Regions from separate parts of the Streptomyces sp. AHA2 genome, predicted to be linked through region 2. Evidence: riboswitches for the same ligand, from Rfam matches in the RefSeq annotation. Region 2 holds a riboswitch; the other holds the start of a gene.
What was found. A riboswitch is a leader RNA that binds a small molecule or an ion and turns the genes downstream of it on or off. The one in region 2 is predicted to bind glycine.
Positions count from the first base shown of each region.

Region 1 (7,207 bases), on a different contig from region 2:
CCGAGGCGCGTGTCCGGGCCGCCGGGTGGCTGGACCGCATGGGCCTGGCGGACCACGCCGGCGCCAAGCCCCGCCACCTCTCCGGCGGCCAGGCCCAGCGCGTGGCCCTGGCCCGGGCCCTGGCGACGGAACCCCGGCTGCTGCTCCTGGACGAGCCCCTCGCGGCCCTCGACGCCCGGACCCGGCTGGAGGTCCGCGCCCAGCTGCGCCGGCACCTCGCCGCGTTCGAGGCCGTGGCCGTGCTGGTCACCCACGACCCGCTGGACGCCATGGTGCTGGCCGACCGTCTGGTCGTCGTCGAGCACGGCGAGGTCGTCCAGGAGGGCACCCCCGCCGACATCGCCCGCCACCCCCGCACCGACTACATCGCCCGGCTGGTCGGTCTCAACCTCTACCGGGGACGGGCCGAGGGACACACCGTCCGGCTCGGCACGGGCCCCGCCATCACCACCACCGAGGAGCTGTCCGGCCCGGTCTTCGTGGCGTTCCCGCCGGGCGCGGTCACGCTGTACCGCGAGCGTCCGGCCGGCTCCAGCGCCCGCAACCTGTGGCGGTGCGAGGTCGCCGGGCTGGAGACGCACGGCGACCAGATCCGCGCCGACCTCACCGGCGAACTCCCCCTCACCGCCGACCTGACCACGGTCGCGGCGGCGGAACTCGACCTGCGCCCCGGAGCACCGGTGTGGGCGGCGGTCAAGGCGACCCAGACACACGCGTACCCGGCCTGACACCCGTCCGGCGACCGCCTCGATCGAGCCGACCGGGGCCCGTGAACCACCGGGCGACTCACACGACGGGAGGGGCCCCGCACCCGCGGAGCCCCTCCCTGTGACCGGTGCGGCCGATCGGCCGGATCAGTTCTCGTACGCCTCCAGCGGCGGGCACGAGCAAACCAGGTTGCGGTCGCCGTAGGCCTGGTCGATGCGGCGCACCGGCGGCCAGTACTTGTCGGCGGCCGACACCCCGGCCGGGAAGACCGCCTCCTCGCGGCTGTAGGCGTGCTCCCACTCACCGGCGAGCGCGCCGGCGGTGTGCGGGGCGCCGCGCAGCGGGTTGTCCTCCGCGGGCCACACGCCGGAGCCGACCTTCTCGATCTCCGCACGGATGGCGATCATCGCCTCGCAGAACCGGTCCAGCTCGGCCAGGTCCTCCGACTCGGTCGGCTCGATCATCAGCGTCCCGGCCACGGGGAACGACATCGTCGGCGCGTGGAAGCCGTAGTCGATCAGCCGCTTCGCCACGTCGTCGACGCTCACACCCGTCGCCTTGGTGAGGGGGCGCAGGTCGATGATGCACTCGTGGGCGACGAGCCCGCCCGGGCCGGTGTAGAGGACCGGGTAGTGCGGCTCAAGCCGCTTGGCGATGTAGTTGGCGCTGAGCACGGCCACCTGGGTGGCTCGCTTCAGCCCCTCACCACCCATCAGCCGGACGTACGCCCACGAGATGGGCAGGATGCCGGCCGAGCCCCAGGGAGCCGCCGAGATCGGACCGACGCCCGTCACCGGACCGGCCTCCGGCTGCAGCGGGTGGTTCGGCAGGTACGGCGCCAGGTGCTCGCGGACCGCCACGGGGCCCACGCCGGGACCGCCGCCGCCGTGCGGGATGCAGAACGTCTTGTGCAGGTTCAGGTGCGAGACGTCGCCGCCGAAGTGGCCGGGCTTGGCGAGGCCGACGAGCGCGTTGAGGTTGGCCCCGTCGACGTAGACCTGGCCGCCCGCCTCGTGCACCTGCGCGCAGATGTCGGCGACGTGCTCCTCGAACACCCCGTGGGTGGACGGGTAGGTGATCATGAGCACGGCCAGCTCGTCGCGGTACTGCTCGATCTTCGCCCGCAGGTCCTCGACGTCGATCTCGCCGTCCTCGGCGGTCTTCACGACGACGACCTTCATGCCCGCCATGACGGCGCTGGCCGCGTTGGTGCCGTGCGCGGACGACGGGATCAGGCACACCGTGCGCTGCTCGTCTCCGTTGGCCCGGTGGTACCCGCGTACGGCGAGCAGACCGGCCAGCTCGCCCTGCGAACCGGCGTTGGGCTGCAGGGAGACCTTGTCGTAGCCGGTGACCTCGGCGAGACGGTCCTCGAGCTCGTGGATCAGGGTGAGGTACCCCGCGGCCTGCTCGGCGGGCGCGAAGGGGTGCATCTGCCCGAACTCGGGCCAGGTGACCGGCTCCATCTCCGTGGTCGCGTTGAGCTTCATGGTGCAGGAGCCCAGCGGGATCATGCCGCGGTCGAGCGCGTAGTCCCGGTCGGCCAGCTTGCGCAGGTAGCGCAGCATGGCCGTCTCGGAGCGGTGCTGGTGGAAGACGGGGTGGGTCAGGTAGTCGTCGGTGCGCAGCAGGGCGGTCGGGATGACCTCGTCCGCGGCGGCGTCCAGGGCCTCCACGCCGCCCTCGACACCGAAGGCCGCCCACACGGCACGCAGCCGGGCGCGGGTGGTGGTCTCGTCGCAGGCGACGGAGACGTGGTCGGCGTCGACCAGGCGCAGGTTGACCCCGTTGTCCCGGGCAGCGGCGACGACCTCGGCGGCACGCCCTTCGACCCGCACGGTCACGGTGTCGAAGTAGGACCCGTGGACGACCTCGACCCCGCCGTTGGCGAGCCCGGCGGCGAGGACGGTGGCGTACCGGTGGGTGCGCTGCGCGATCCCCTTGAGGCCGTCGGGCCCGTGGTAGACGGCGTACATGCCGGCCATGACGGCGAGCAGCACCTGCGCGGTGCAGATGTTGCTGGTGGCCTTCTCCCGGCGGATGTGCTGCTCGCGGGTCTGCAGCGCCAGCCGGTAGGCCCTGTTCCCGTCGGCGTCGACGGACACGCCGACGAGCCGCCCGGGCAGACTGCGCGCCATCTTGTCCTGGACGGCCATGTATCCGGCGTGCGGGCCGCCGAAGCCCATCGGCACGCCGAAGCGCTGGGTCGTCCCGACGGCGATGTCCGCGCCGAGCTCCCCGGGCGACTTCAGCAGCGTCAGCGCGAGCAGGTCGGCGGCGACCGTGACGAGTGCCCCGAGCCCGTGCGCCTGGTCGATGACCGGCTTGATGTCCCGCACGGCTCCGGAGGCACCCGGGTACTGGATGAGTACGCCGTTGATCTCACGCTCGGCGATCTCGGCGGGGATTCCGTCACCGAGGTCGGCGACGACGACCTCGACACCGGCCGGCTCGGCGCGGGTTTGGATGACGGCGATGGTCTGCGGCAGCGCGTCCGCGTCGACCAGGAACAGACCCTTCTTGTTCTTGCCCAGGCGCCGCGACAGCGCCATGGCCTCGGCGGCCGCGGTGCCCTCGTCGAGCAGCGAGGCACCCGAGGTGGGCAGTCCGGTGAGGTCCGCGACCATGGTCTGGAAGTTCAGCAGCGCCTCGAGCCGGCCCTGCGAGATCTCCGGCTGGTAGGGCGTGTAGGCCGTGTACCAGGACGGGTTCTCCATGACGTTGCGCAGCACGACCGGCGGCGTGTGGGTGCCGTAGTAGCCCAGGCCGATCATGGGAGCGAGCACCTGGTTGCGGTCGGCGAGGGAACGCAGCTCGGCGATCACCTCGGCCTCGCTGCGGGCGCCCGGCAGGTCCAGCGCCTCGGCGCTCTTGATCACGGCCGGGACCGCGGCGGCCGTCAGCTCGTCCAGCGAGCCGTAGCCGACGTGGGCCAGCATCTTGGCGCGGGCCTCGTGGTCGGGCCCGATGTGGCGCTGCTCGAAGGGGACTGCCTCTTCGAGCTCGGAGAGCGGAATGCGGTGGGCGGTCATTGCGGAGGCCTCCTGGTCTGACGCGACCTGCGAGGGGCACCACGGCGCGGGTACCCGGACGGCCTCCCCCTCTGTCATCTCAACCTGAGAGCTTCACCGGATCGCCCGAAGGCGTCCGGTTTTCACCGTCGGTGAGAGCGGAAGCCGTCGACACCCGCCCTGCTTTCCAGAGTGACCTCGTCCGTGCGGTACGTGTGCCTGAGAGATTCCGGGGAGGATTTGCTCCTTCGGCGCCTCCGGTGGTGTCTGGAGGACTCTCCCGCACGGGGTCAGCAGCCGCTGTCAGCGTACCAGCGAGGTCAACGCACGAGCCTTCGAGTGGCCGCATCCCCGCTTGTACCGTTTTGTTAGGTCTACAGATGACTTGCGACCATGTGGAGGGCCCGTGCGTACCGACATCGATCCGCGCAGTCTGATCGGCCGCAAGGCGTTCGACCGCAACGGCACCAGGATCGGCACCATCGACGAGGTCTACCTCGACGACGCCACCGGCGAGCCCGAGTGGGCGGCGATACGCACCGGCCTGTTCAGCAGGGACGCGTTCGTCCCGCTCGAGCCCAGCGAACTGATCGAGGGCGCGCTGCACGTCCCCTTCGACCGCGCCCTCATCAAGGACGCCCCCGACTTCGGCGTGGGCCGCCACCTCTCCCCCGAGCAGGAACTCCAGCTGTACCACCACTACGGTTTGGACATCGCCGCCCCGCCCCCGCTCCCGGACCGCGACTTCGGCCGACTGGCGGGCTCGGACGAAACGAAGGCGTAGGACGGCCCCGGGCGGATCTGTCCCGTCATCTTCGGACCGGGCACCCGGCCCACGGTCCGGGCCGCCAGGCCGAGGAAACCCCTCAGGGGAACGCTGGGCGCAGATCCCCGGGCCCGGTCCGAGCGGACCCGACCTGCCTATGCCAACGCCGCCCCGGACGGACGGTCCTCCGGCCCGGCGGCCACACCGTCCTCCACCACGGCCACCGCGTCCGCTCCCGCCCGTTCCTCGCTCGCCCGCCCCGTCCCCAACGACGCCGCTCCCCCGCCCCCACGTCTCCATAACACCAGCGGCAGCGGATCGGACGGCTCCAGCAAGGGGTCGTCGATCCGGAAGGTCCGTACCCGCCCCGGCCCGGAGGCGGGCGTCTCGAACCGCACGGTGACCCGTCCCAGGCCGCTGCCCTGCACCCACCCGTGCCCGAACTCGGCGTGACGCACGTCGTGCCCGGCGGGCCAGCGCCGCTCGGCGAGCGAGGGCGGCTGCTCCTCGGCCGGCGCCGTGGGACGCTCCTCGGCGAGTGCTCGCGCCTCGGTCTGCTCCCCCGCCGCCTGCGCGAACAGGTCCTCCTGCGTGTAGTCGGCGAGACCGGTGACACCCACACCGAGCAACCGCACCCCGCCCGTCGTGTCGACGGAGTCCAGCAGCCGGGCCGCCGCCTCCCGGATCACCGCGGGATCGTCCGTGGGGCCGCGCAGCGTCTCCGAGCGGGTGAGGGTCGAGAAGTCGTAGCGCCGCACCTTGAGCACGATGGTCCGTCCGGACAGCCCGGCCCCGCGCAGCCTGCGCACGCACCGGTCGGCGAGCCGCTGCACCTCGTGTCCCACCCGCGTCCGGTCGTGGATGTCCACGTCGTAGGTGTCCTCGACCGACACCGACTTGGCCTCCCGCTCGGCGACCACGGGCCGGTCGTCCCGGGCGAGCGCCATGGCGTACAGACCGTGCCCGTGGGCCTTCCCCAGCAGCCGGACCAGCTCGTCCTCGCCGGCCTCGACGATCTCCTCGACCGTGGTGATCCCGGCCCTGCGCAGGTGGTCCCCCGTCGCCGGGCCCACCCCCGGCAGGGTCCGCACGGACATCGGCCCGAGCATCGCCCGCTCGGTCCCCGGCTCGATCACCACCAGGCCGTCCGGCTTGGCCTGCTCGGAGGCGATCTTCGCGAGCATCTTGGAGGCGGCCAGCCCCACCGACCCGGTGAGGCCCGTGACGGCGCGGATGTCCGCCCGCAGCTGCGCGCCGACCAGCCGCGCCGAGCCCTCGTCCCAGGCCTTGCCCCCGGCCTCCAGATCGACGAACGCCTCGTCCAGGCTCAAGGGCTCCACGAGCGGCGAGAGGGCCCGCAGCAGCTCCATCACGCGCTCGCTGATGGAGCGGTAGAGGGCGAAGCGCGGCACGAGATAGGCGGCGTGGGGCGCCAGCCGCCGGGCCTGGCCCATGGGCATCGCCGAATGCACCCCGAAGACCCGGGCCTCGTACGACGCGGTCGCCACCACCCCCCGCGGCCCCAGCCCGCCCACGACCACGGCCTTCCCGCGCAGACTCGGCTTGGACGCCTGCTCCACCGAGGCGAAGAAGGCATCCATGTCGAGATGCAGGATCGTGGGCGCGGTTCTCACATCTCCGATGCTGCCCTACCCCACTGACAACGCTCGTGCGGGGCGCCCCGCAGGGTTCGGGACCGGCGGCTCAGACGGCGCGGTTGCGCCGCCGGGCCAGCTCGTCGGCGGGGTTGGAGCCGATCAGGGTCTCCCCGGTGTCGACGCGCTCCCCGTGCAACTGGGACAGCGCGCTCTCCACGTCCCGCCACACGACGCCCACGGCGATCCCGAAGACCCCCTGGCCTCCCTGCAGCAGGGCGTGGACCTCGTCGGGCGAAGTGCACTCGTAGACCGTCGCGCCGTCGCTCATCAGCGTCATGCGCTCCAGGTCGCTGAAGCCGCGTTCCCTGAGGTGCTGCACCGCCGTGCGGATGTTCTGCAGCGAGACCCCGGTGTCGAGGAACCGCTTGACGATCTTCAGGACGACGACGTCCCGGAAGCTGTACAACCGCTGCGTCCCGGATCCGTACGCGGGGCGCACACTCGGCTCCACGAGCCCCGTGCGGGCCCAGTAGTCCAGTTGCCGGTACGTGATGCCGGCCGCCGCACAGGCCGTGGGGCCGCGGTAACCGATCTGCTCGGACGCCATGGACGTCGTCCCTCCGCTGCTCGGCACCGCCACGGGTCGCTGCGGAACGTGGTCGGCCGCACTCTCGGGCTGGGGACACGCCCCGCTCGCGCGGAGCCGTGAGCCGGGGGGAGGGTACGGACCGCTCGCCCTGAGACTGCGCTCGGGGCCGCCCCCAGCCGTACCGTCGCCGCTGCTTCTCACGCCGACCTCCGTCCTTGACCTGCCTTCTCGACGGTAGGCAGTCACCAGGGGTGCGTCAACGATCGCCACACTCGCCACGCCGAGTGATAATCACCCTGAGAGTGGTTTCCCGTGCCCCGTCGCGGGGAAAGGCTAGCCGAATGCCCTCGTCGCGGCCCGTATGACGCTCTCACACGCCTGCGGCACATGCGGGCGTTTCACTCGCCTCGCACAGCTGCGCGAGGCGCCCGCTCCGGGGTCCTCACTGGCTGCTGCTGCCGAAGTCCTCCGGCGAGATCTGGTCGAGGAACTCGCGGAACTTCTCGACCTCGTCCTCCTGCTCGTCCGGGATCGC
Region 1 is NZ_JAUQWJ010000028.1:7,962-15,168, reverse strand. Features, by position in the region: gene Q5694_RS32230 (ABC transporter ATP-binding protein) at 1-728, shown strand, start outside; gene gcvP (aminomethyl-transferring glycine dehydrogenase) at 855-3,740, opposite strand; glycine riboswitch at 3,917-4,012, opposite strand; gene Q5694_RS32220 (PRC-barrel domain-containing protein) at 4,126-4,503, shown strand; gene Q5694_RS32215 (DNA polymerase IV) at 4,641-6,119, opposite strand; gene Q5694_RS32210 (MerR family transcriptional regulator) at 6,190-6,873, opposite strand; gene Q5694_RS32205 (bifunctional nuclease family protein) at 7,115-7,207, opposite strand, start outside.
Region 1: it holds a riboswitch for glycine, as region 2 does, so the genes downstream of both, gcvP (aminomethyl-transferring glycine dehydrogenase) here and gcvT (glycine cleavage system aminomethyltransferase GcvT) in region 2, are expected to answer to the same signal.

Region 2 (7,207 bases):
GCGGCCATGGAGCAGGCGGAGCCGACCTCGCCCTGGCAGCCGACCTCGGCGCCGGAGATGGAGGCGTTCTCCTTGAACAGCATGCCGATCGCACCCGCGGCCAGCAGGAAGCGGACCACGCCCTCCTCGTCGGCGCCCGGCACGAAGTTCATGTAGTAGTGCAGCACCGCCGGGATGATGCCGGCCGCGCCGTTCGTCGGGGCGGTGACGACCCGGCCGCCGGCCGCGTTCTCCTCGTTCACGGCCATCGCGTAGAGGGTGATCCACTCCATGGACAGGGCCTGCGGGTCGCCCTCGGAGCGGAGCTTGCGGGCGGTATTGGCGGCCCGGCGACGCACCTTCAGGCCGCCGGGCAGGATGCCCTCGCGGGACATGCCGCGGGCCACGCAGGCCTGCATCACGCGCCAGATCTCCAGCAGGCCCTCGCGGATCTCCTCCTCGGTGCGCCAGGCCCGCTCGTTCTCCAGCATCAGCGCCGAGATGGACAGACCGGTCTCCCGGGTGAGCCGGAGCAGCTCGTCCCCCGTGCGGAAGGGGTACTTCAGCACGGTGTCGTCGAGCTTGATGCGGTCCGCGCCGACCGCGTCCTCGTCGACGACGAACCCGCCGCCCACCGAGTAGTACGTCTTCGTCAGCAACTGGGCGCCCGAGGCGTCGTACGCCCACAGGGTCATGCCGTTGGCGTGGTAGGGCAGGGCCTTGCGGCGGTGCAGGACCATGTCGTCGTCGAAGGAGAAGGCGATCTCGTGCTCGCCGAGCAGGTTCAGCCGGCCGCCGGCCCTGATCGCCTCCACCCGCTCGTCGGCGGTCTCCACGTCCACCGTGCGCGGGGAGTCGCCCTCCAGGCCGAGCAGGACCGCCTTGGGCGTGCCGTGGCCGTGGCCGGTGGCGCCGAGCGAGCCGTACAGCTCCGCGCGGACCGAGGCGACGGACCCCAGGAGCTCCTCGTTGCGTAGCCGCCGGACGAACAGGCCGGCCGCGCGCATCGGCCCGACGGTGTGGGAGCTGGACGGGCCGATGCCGATCGAGAACAGGTCGAAGACCGAGATGGCCACGGGGGGAACTCCTGACTACGGGGGTGGTGCCAAGGGGGTGGGCACCGCGCCCGCTTGTGGCCGGCGCGGCGCCCGAAAGGTTTCTTCGTTACTTGTTCGGACCCGGGTACAGCGGGTGCCGGTCGGCCAGGGCCTTCACCCGGGCCTTGAGGGCCTCCGCGTCGTACGACGGCTTCAGCGCCTCGGCGATGACGTCCGCGACCTCGGCGAAGGCCTCGGCCCCGAAACCGCGGGTGGCCAGGGCCGGGGTGCCGATCCGCAGACCGGAGGTCACCATCGGCGGACGCGGGTCGTTCGGGATCGCGTTGCGGTTGACGGTGATGCCGATCTCGTGGAGCCGGTCCTCGGCCTGCTGCCCGTCCAGCTCGGAGTCGCGCAGGTCGACCAGGACCAGGTGCACGTCCGTGCCGCCGGACAGGACGTCCACACCCACGGCCCGGACGTCGTCCTTCACCAGACGCTCGGCCAGGATGCGGGCACCCTCCAGCGTACGGCGCTGGCGCTCCTTGAAGTCCTCCGAGGCGGCGACCTTGAAGGCGACGGCCTTGGCGGCGATCACGTGCTCCAGCGGACCACCCTGCTGACCGGGGAAGACGGCGGAGTTGATCTTCTTGGCCAGCTCGGCCGTGGAGAGGATCACACCGCCGCGCGGGCCGCCGAGGGTCTTGTGGGTCGTGGTGGTGACCACGTGCGCGTGCGGCACCGGGTTGGGGTGCAGCCCGGCCGCGACGAGCCCGGCGAAGTGCGCCATGTCGACCATCAGGTACGCGCCGACCTCGTCCGCGATCCGGCGGAACTCGGCGAAGTCCAGCTGCCGCGGGTACGCCGACCAGCCGGCGACGATCAGCTTCGGCCGGGACTCCTTGGCCAGCCGCTCGACCTCGGCCATGTCGACCCGGCCGTCCTCGCCCACGTGGTAGGCGACGACGTCGTAGAGCTTGCCGGAGAAGTTGATCTTCATGCCGTGGGTCAGGTGACCGCCGTGGGCGAGGTTCAGGCCCATGATCGTGTCGCCCGGCTTGAGCAGCGCGAACATCGCGGCCGCGTTGGCCTGGGCGCCGGAGTGGGGCTGCACGTTGGCGTGCTCGGCGCCGAACAGCTCCTTCACGCGGTCGATCGCGATCTGCTCGACCACGTCGACGTGCTCGCAGCCGCCGTAGTAGCGGCGGCCCGGGTAGCCCTCGGCGTACTTGTTGGTGAGGACCGAGCCCTGCGCCTCCATGACCGCGACCGGGGCGAAGTTCTCCGAGGCGATCATCTCGAGCGTGGACTGCTGGCGGTGCAGCTCGGCGTCGACCGCGGCGGCCACGGCCGGGTCGAGCTCGTGCAGGGGGGTGTTCAGGACGGACATACGGCTACGACTCCTCAGCCGGCGGAGAACGCGGTGTACTCGTCGGCGGAGAGCAGGTCGCCCGGCTCGTCCGTGACCCGCACCTTGAACAGCCAGCCGCCCTCGAAGGGGGCCGAGTTCACCAGCGACGGGTCGTTCACGACGTCCTCGTTGACCTCGGTGACCTCACCGGAGACCGGGGAGTACAGGTCGGACACCGACTTGGTCGACTCCAGCTCGCCGCAGGTCTCGCCCGCGGACACCGTGTCACCGACCTCGGGGAGCTGGACGAAGACCACGTCGCCGAGCGCGTTGGCCGCGTGCTCCGTGATGCCGACCGTCGACACGCCGTCCTCGGCGGCCGACAGCCACTCGTGCTCCTTGCTGTAGCGCAGCTGCTGGGGGTTGCTCATGGCCTGGATTCTCCTGTACGCGCGGGAGTGCTGTGAAAGGGGGGACTGCTGGTGAACCGGGTGACGGTGGCCGGGCCGCGCGGGCGGCCCACGGCCAGTGTCTACTTCTGCCGCTTGTAGAACGGCAGCGCCACGACCTCGTACGGCTCGTGGCTGCCCCGGATGTCCACACCCACGCCGGACGTGCCGGGCGCGGCGTGCGCGGCGTCGACGTAGGCCATGGCGATCGGCTTGCCCAGGGTGGGGGAGGGGGCGCCGGAGGTGACCTCGCCGATCACCTCGCCGCCCGAGACGACGGCGTACCCGGCGCGCGGGACCCGGCGGCCCTCGGCGACCAGGCCGACCAGCACCCGCGGCGGGTTCTGCTCGGCCCGGGCGGCGGCTTCCTCCAGGGCCTGGCGGCCCACGAAGTCGCCCTCCTTCTCGAACTTCACCACACGGCCGAGACCGGCGTCGAAGGGCGTCAGGGAGGTGGTCAGCTCGTGCCCGTACAGCGGCATGCCGGCCTCCAGGCGCAGCGTGTCGCGGCAGGACAGGCCGCACGGGACCAGCCCGGCGTCCTCGCCGGCCTTGGTCAGGGCCTGCCACAGCTCGACGGCGTGCTCCGGCTTCACGAACAGCTCGAAGCCGTCCTCGCCGGTGTAACCGGTGCGGGCGATCAGGGCCGGCACCCCGGCGACCGTGCCGGGCAGGCCGGCGTAGTACTTCAGCCCGTCCAGGTCGGCGTCGGTGAGGGACTTCAGGATGCCGGGGGACTCCGGGCCCTGGACGGCGATCAGCGCGTAGGCGTCCCGGTCGTCGCGCACCTCGGCGTCGAACCCGGCGGCGCGCTCGGTCAGCGCGTCCAGGACGACCTGGGCGTTGGAGGCGTTGGCGACGACCATGTACTCGCTCTCGCCCAGCCGGTAGACGATCAGGTCGTCGAGGATGCCGCCGTCGGCCCGGCAGATCATGGTGTAGCGGGCGCGGCCCGGCTTCACACCGCCGATGTTGCCCACCAGGGCGTAGTCGAGGAGGGCCGCTGCCTGCGGGCCGGTGACGGTGATCTCGCCCATGTGGGACAGGTCGAAGAGCCCGGCCCTCGTGCGCACGGCGAGGTGCTCGTCGCGCTCGGAGCCGTAGCGCAGGGGCATGTCCCAGCCGGCGAAGTCGGTCATCGTCGCGCCGAGCGAGCGATGCAGGGCATCGAGCGCGGTGTGACGGAGTTCTCCTGTACTGCTCACAGTCGGTCGTCTCCCAGGGCGATGGGGGTACCTCCCGCGCGAACTCGTTCGAGCGTGGGGGAGGGCGAGGTCGTTCCTCCCCATCTGTCATCGGAACCTGAGAGGTTCGCCATGACCGCGCTGGTCCATGGCTTGCACCTTGGGTGGAGCCGGCCTGCCGGAGCAGGGGAGGGCCCGCTTTTCAGATGTGCCTCGCCCGCGCGGTAACGGGGCCTGAGAGATTCAAGGGAGGGACTTGCTCCTTCGGCGCCCCAGCGTCAGCGGTGCTGGGGACTCTCCCGCGCGGATTCAAACGGCCGGTATGCAGTTGGCGCGCCCATCATTGCACGCATCCTTCCGGCGCGGCAGGGGGACCTTTCTCAGCAAGTGCGCCGTCCCACGCGCCGGGGCCCGGAGACCTGTGGCAACCCTGTTGCAGGAACCGCACCGAAATGAGAGGCCTGCGGCATTACCGTCTCTTTACACTCGGCGGGGAGGGTACCGGCGTACCTGGCCCCAGGGGAGGACGATCACGGTGAACAGGACCAGGGCGTACGCCGCGACCACGGGCGTCGCGCTGCCCGGGCAGCCGGCCGTACCGGCCCGGGCGGCCCGCGGCCCGCTGCCGGCGGCCACCGTGCGCGACCTGCGCGAGCGCGCCGACCGCGGCCCGCGGGCGCTGGTGTTCGGCGCCCGCGACGTCGTCGTGGTCACCGGGCTGCCCGGCAGCGGCAAGTCCACGCTGATGCGGCGCACCGTCCCGGGCCGGCGCGTCGACTCCCAGGACACCCGCGACCGCTGGGAACGCCGCATGCCGCGCTTCCTGCCGTACGCGGTCTACCGCCCGCTGGTCCGCCTCTCCCACTACGCCGGGCTGCGCCGCGCCCTGCGCACCGGTGAGGGGCTGGTGGTGCACGACTGCGGCACCCAGGCCTGGGTCCGCCGCTGGCTCGCCCGCGAGGCGAGCCGCCGAGGCGGCGCCCTGCACCTGCTCCTCCTCGACGTCACGCCCGAGCAGGCCCTGGCCGGCCAGCGGGACCGGGGCCGCGGCGTCTCCCGCTACGCCTTCCGCCGCCACCGCACGGCCATGGACCGCCTCCTGCGCGCGGTGCACCGCGGCCGCCTCCCCCGGGGCTGCGCCTCCGCCGTCCTCACCGACCGGGACACGGCAGCGGCACTGCACCGGATCACGTTCACGGACTGACGCTCGACGGGACCGGGACCCGGGACCCGCCCCCCGCAGGCACGTCGGCGGCAGGGACGGAGCCCTGCCCCGGCGCGTGCGCAGGAGCGGCCCCGCAGCCCGCCCCGGCCGCGCCCGGCGTCGAGCCGTTAGCCTTCTGGCGGCACTGGCAGTGGCTCGAGGCAGGCGGTAGGCAGATGGACTTTCCGGCGGAGTTCGGGGCCGGCTTCCCGGCGCAGACGCAGACCCACTCGCACGGGGGATGGCCCGGCAACGAGCTGGAGGAGGTGCTCTCGGCCTCCCTGGGCGCCGGGCCCGCGGCCGGCGGGCGGATCGTCGAGGTGCTCGGGCGGAGCTTCGTCTGGGTCCCGCTGCCCAACGGCGGCGGCCCGCACAGCGGCCCCCTCGACCTGCCGGCCGTGGAGCTGGACGGCCAGGCGTACGTGCCGGTGTTCAGCTCCGAGGAGCAGTTCCACCTCGCCGCCGGCTCGCAGATGTCGTACACCGTCGCCCCCGCCGTGGAGTTCGCCCGCGGGCTCCCCCCGCACGCCGGCATCGTGATCAACCCCGGGGGAGTGGTCGGCATACCCCTGCCGCCCCCCGCCGTCGCCGAGCTGTGCCGGGCCGGGCGCACCCCGCTCGACGGACCCGCGAGCGGCGGCCGCGTCCGCCTCTTCGAACCCGACTGGCAGGACGACCCGGTCGACTTCCTCGCCGCCGCCTCCGCCGAGTTCGAGGCCATCGGCGTCGTCGTCACCGCCCGCCGCTGCCTCGCCGCGATCGAGACCGCCGACCCCGTGATGTTCGTGGGCGTCGAACTCTCCCAGTGGGAGGGCGACCTGCGCGCCCTGCCCCTGGAGGCGCTCACCCGGGCCGTCACCGCCGCGCCCGCCCCCTGGCCGGTCAATCTGGTGCTCCTGGACGTGACGGAGGACCCCGTGGGCGCCTGGATGAGGGAGCGGGTCCGGCCCTTCTACCAGCGGTAGCGGCCGGCACGGCGGTGCGGGCGCGTCACCGCCGCGCGCGCACCGCCCGCGCGCGGGCAAGTCCCGAGCCGGTGGGCGGGCTTAAGCTAGGTCACGGTCGAGGCGTTGTACGAAGGGGCGGTAAAGGTGAGCGCGAGCGGCACGGCCGCGGCCGGACAGGTCGAGCACATGCTGCGCCAGGTCACGCCCGGGCGCTACGACGCCTACGAGGCACTCCTGCGCGCGCTCGCGACCCCGCACACCGGCCAGATCTGGATGCTCCTGTGGCACGGCCAGGCCGGTTCCCCGGACGCCCAGTACGGAAAGATGGAGGTCGACGGCCACGGCTACGCGCCCTGCGTCACCTCCGCCCAGGAGCTGTCCGCCAGCGGCTGGAACCGCTCCTACGAGGTGATCGACGGGCTCGACGTGGCCCGCGCCCTCTACCCCGACCACTACGGCCTCTGGCTCAACCCGCACGCTCCCGGCGGCGGCGTCGGCATCCCCTGGCTCGACCTGCGGCGGATCGCCACGGGCCTGGACCGGCAGCCGGCCGGCCCCCTGCGGCTGTCCGAACCGGCCATCGAGGTCCCGCAGTTCTACGCTCTGCTCGCGCAGAACGCCCACCGCACCCCGGCCGTCCGCTCGCTGCGCCGCGCCTGGGTGCAGCCCGCGCTCGGCGCGCCGTACCTCGCCATCGGACTGGACGTGTACGACACCTCGCCGCCGGCCGTGGACGCCGTGCGGGCGATGATGCAGCAGTCCCTGGGCGCCGTGCCGGACGGGCTTCCCGTCTCGACCGTCGCCATGTCGGACGAGCACGACCCGGTCGCCATGTGGCTGCGGGCCAAGGCCCGCCCCTTCTACGACCGCGAGGCCCACGCCACCGCCCCCGTCCAGGCCCCCGCGTCCGGCTACGGCTACCCTCCCGCGCAGGGCGGGTTCTGAGGGTCTCGCGAGCCGCTGCGGACCCCTTCGCGAACGTGACGGATGTTCACCTCTCCGCGCGTAGATGAGCGCTGCCTGGGCGCATTCGCCCTACTATGCCCCTGCTACGAC
Region 2 is NZ_JAUQWJ010000007.1:132,243-139,449, reverse strand. Features, by position in the region: gene Q5694_RS16815 (L-serine ammonia-lyase) at 1-1,055, opposite strand, end outside; gene glyA (serine hydroxymethyltransferase) at 1,144-2,406, opposite strand; gene gcvH (glycine cleavage system protein GcvH) at 2,421-2,798, opposite strand; gene gcvT (glycine cleavage system aminomethyltransferase GcvT) at 2,900-4,021, opposite strand; glycine riboswitch at 4,096-4,212, opposite strand; glycine riboswitch at 4,213-4,312, opposite strand; gene Q5694_RS16795 (AAA family ATPase) at 4,536-5,204, shown strand; gene Q5694_RS16790 (enhanced serine sensitivity protein SseB) at 5,381-6,169, shown strand; gene Q5694_RS16785 (enhanced serine sensitivity protein SseB C-terminal domain-containing protein) at 6,296-7,096, shown strand.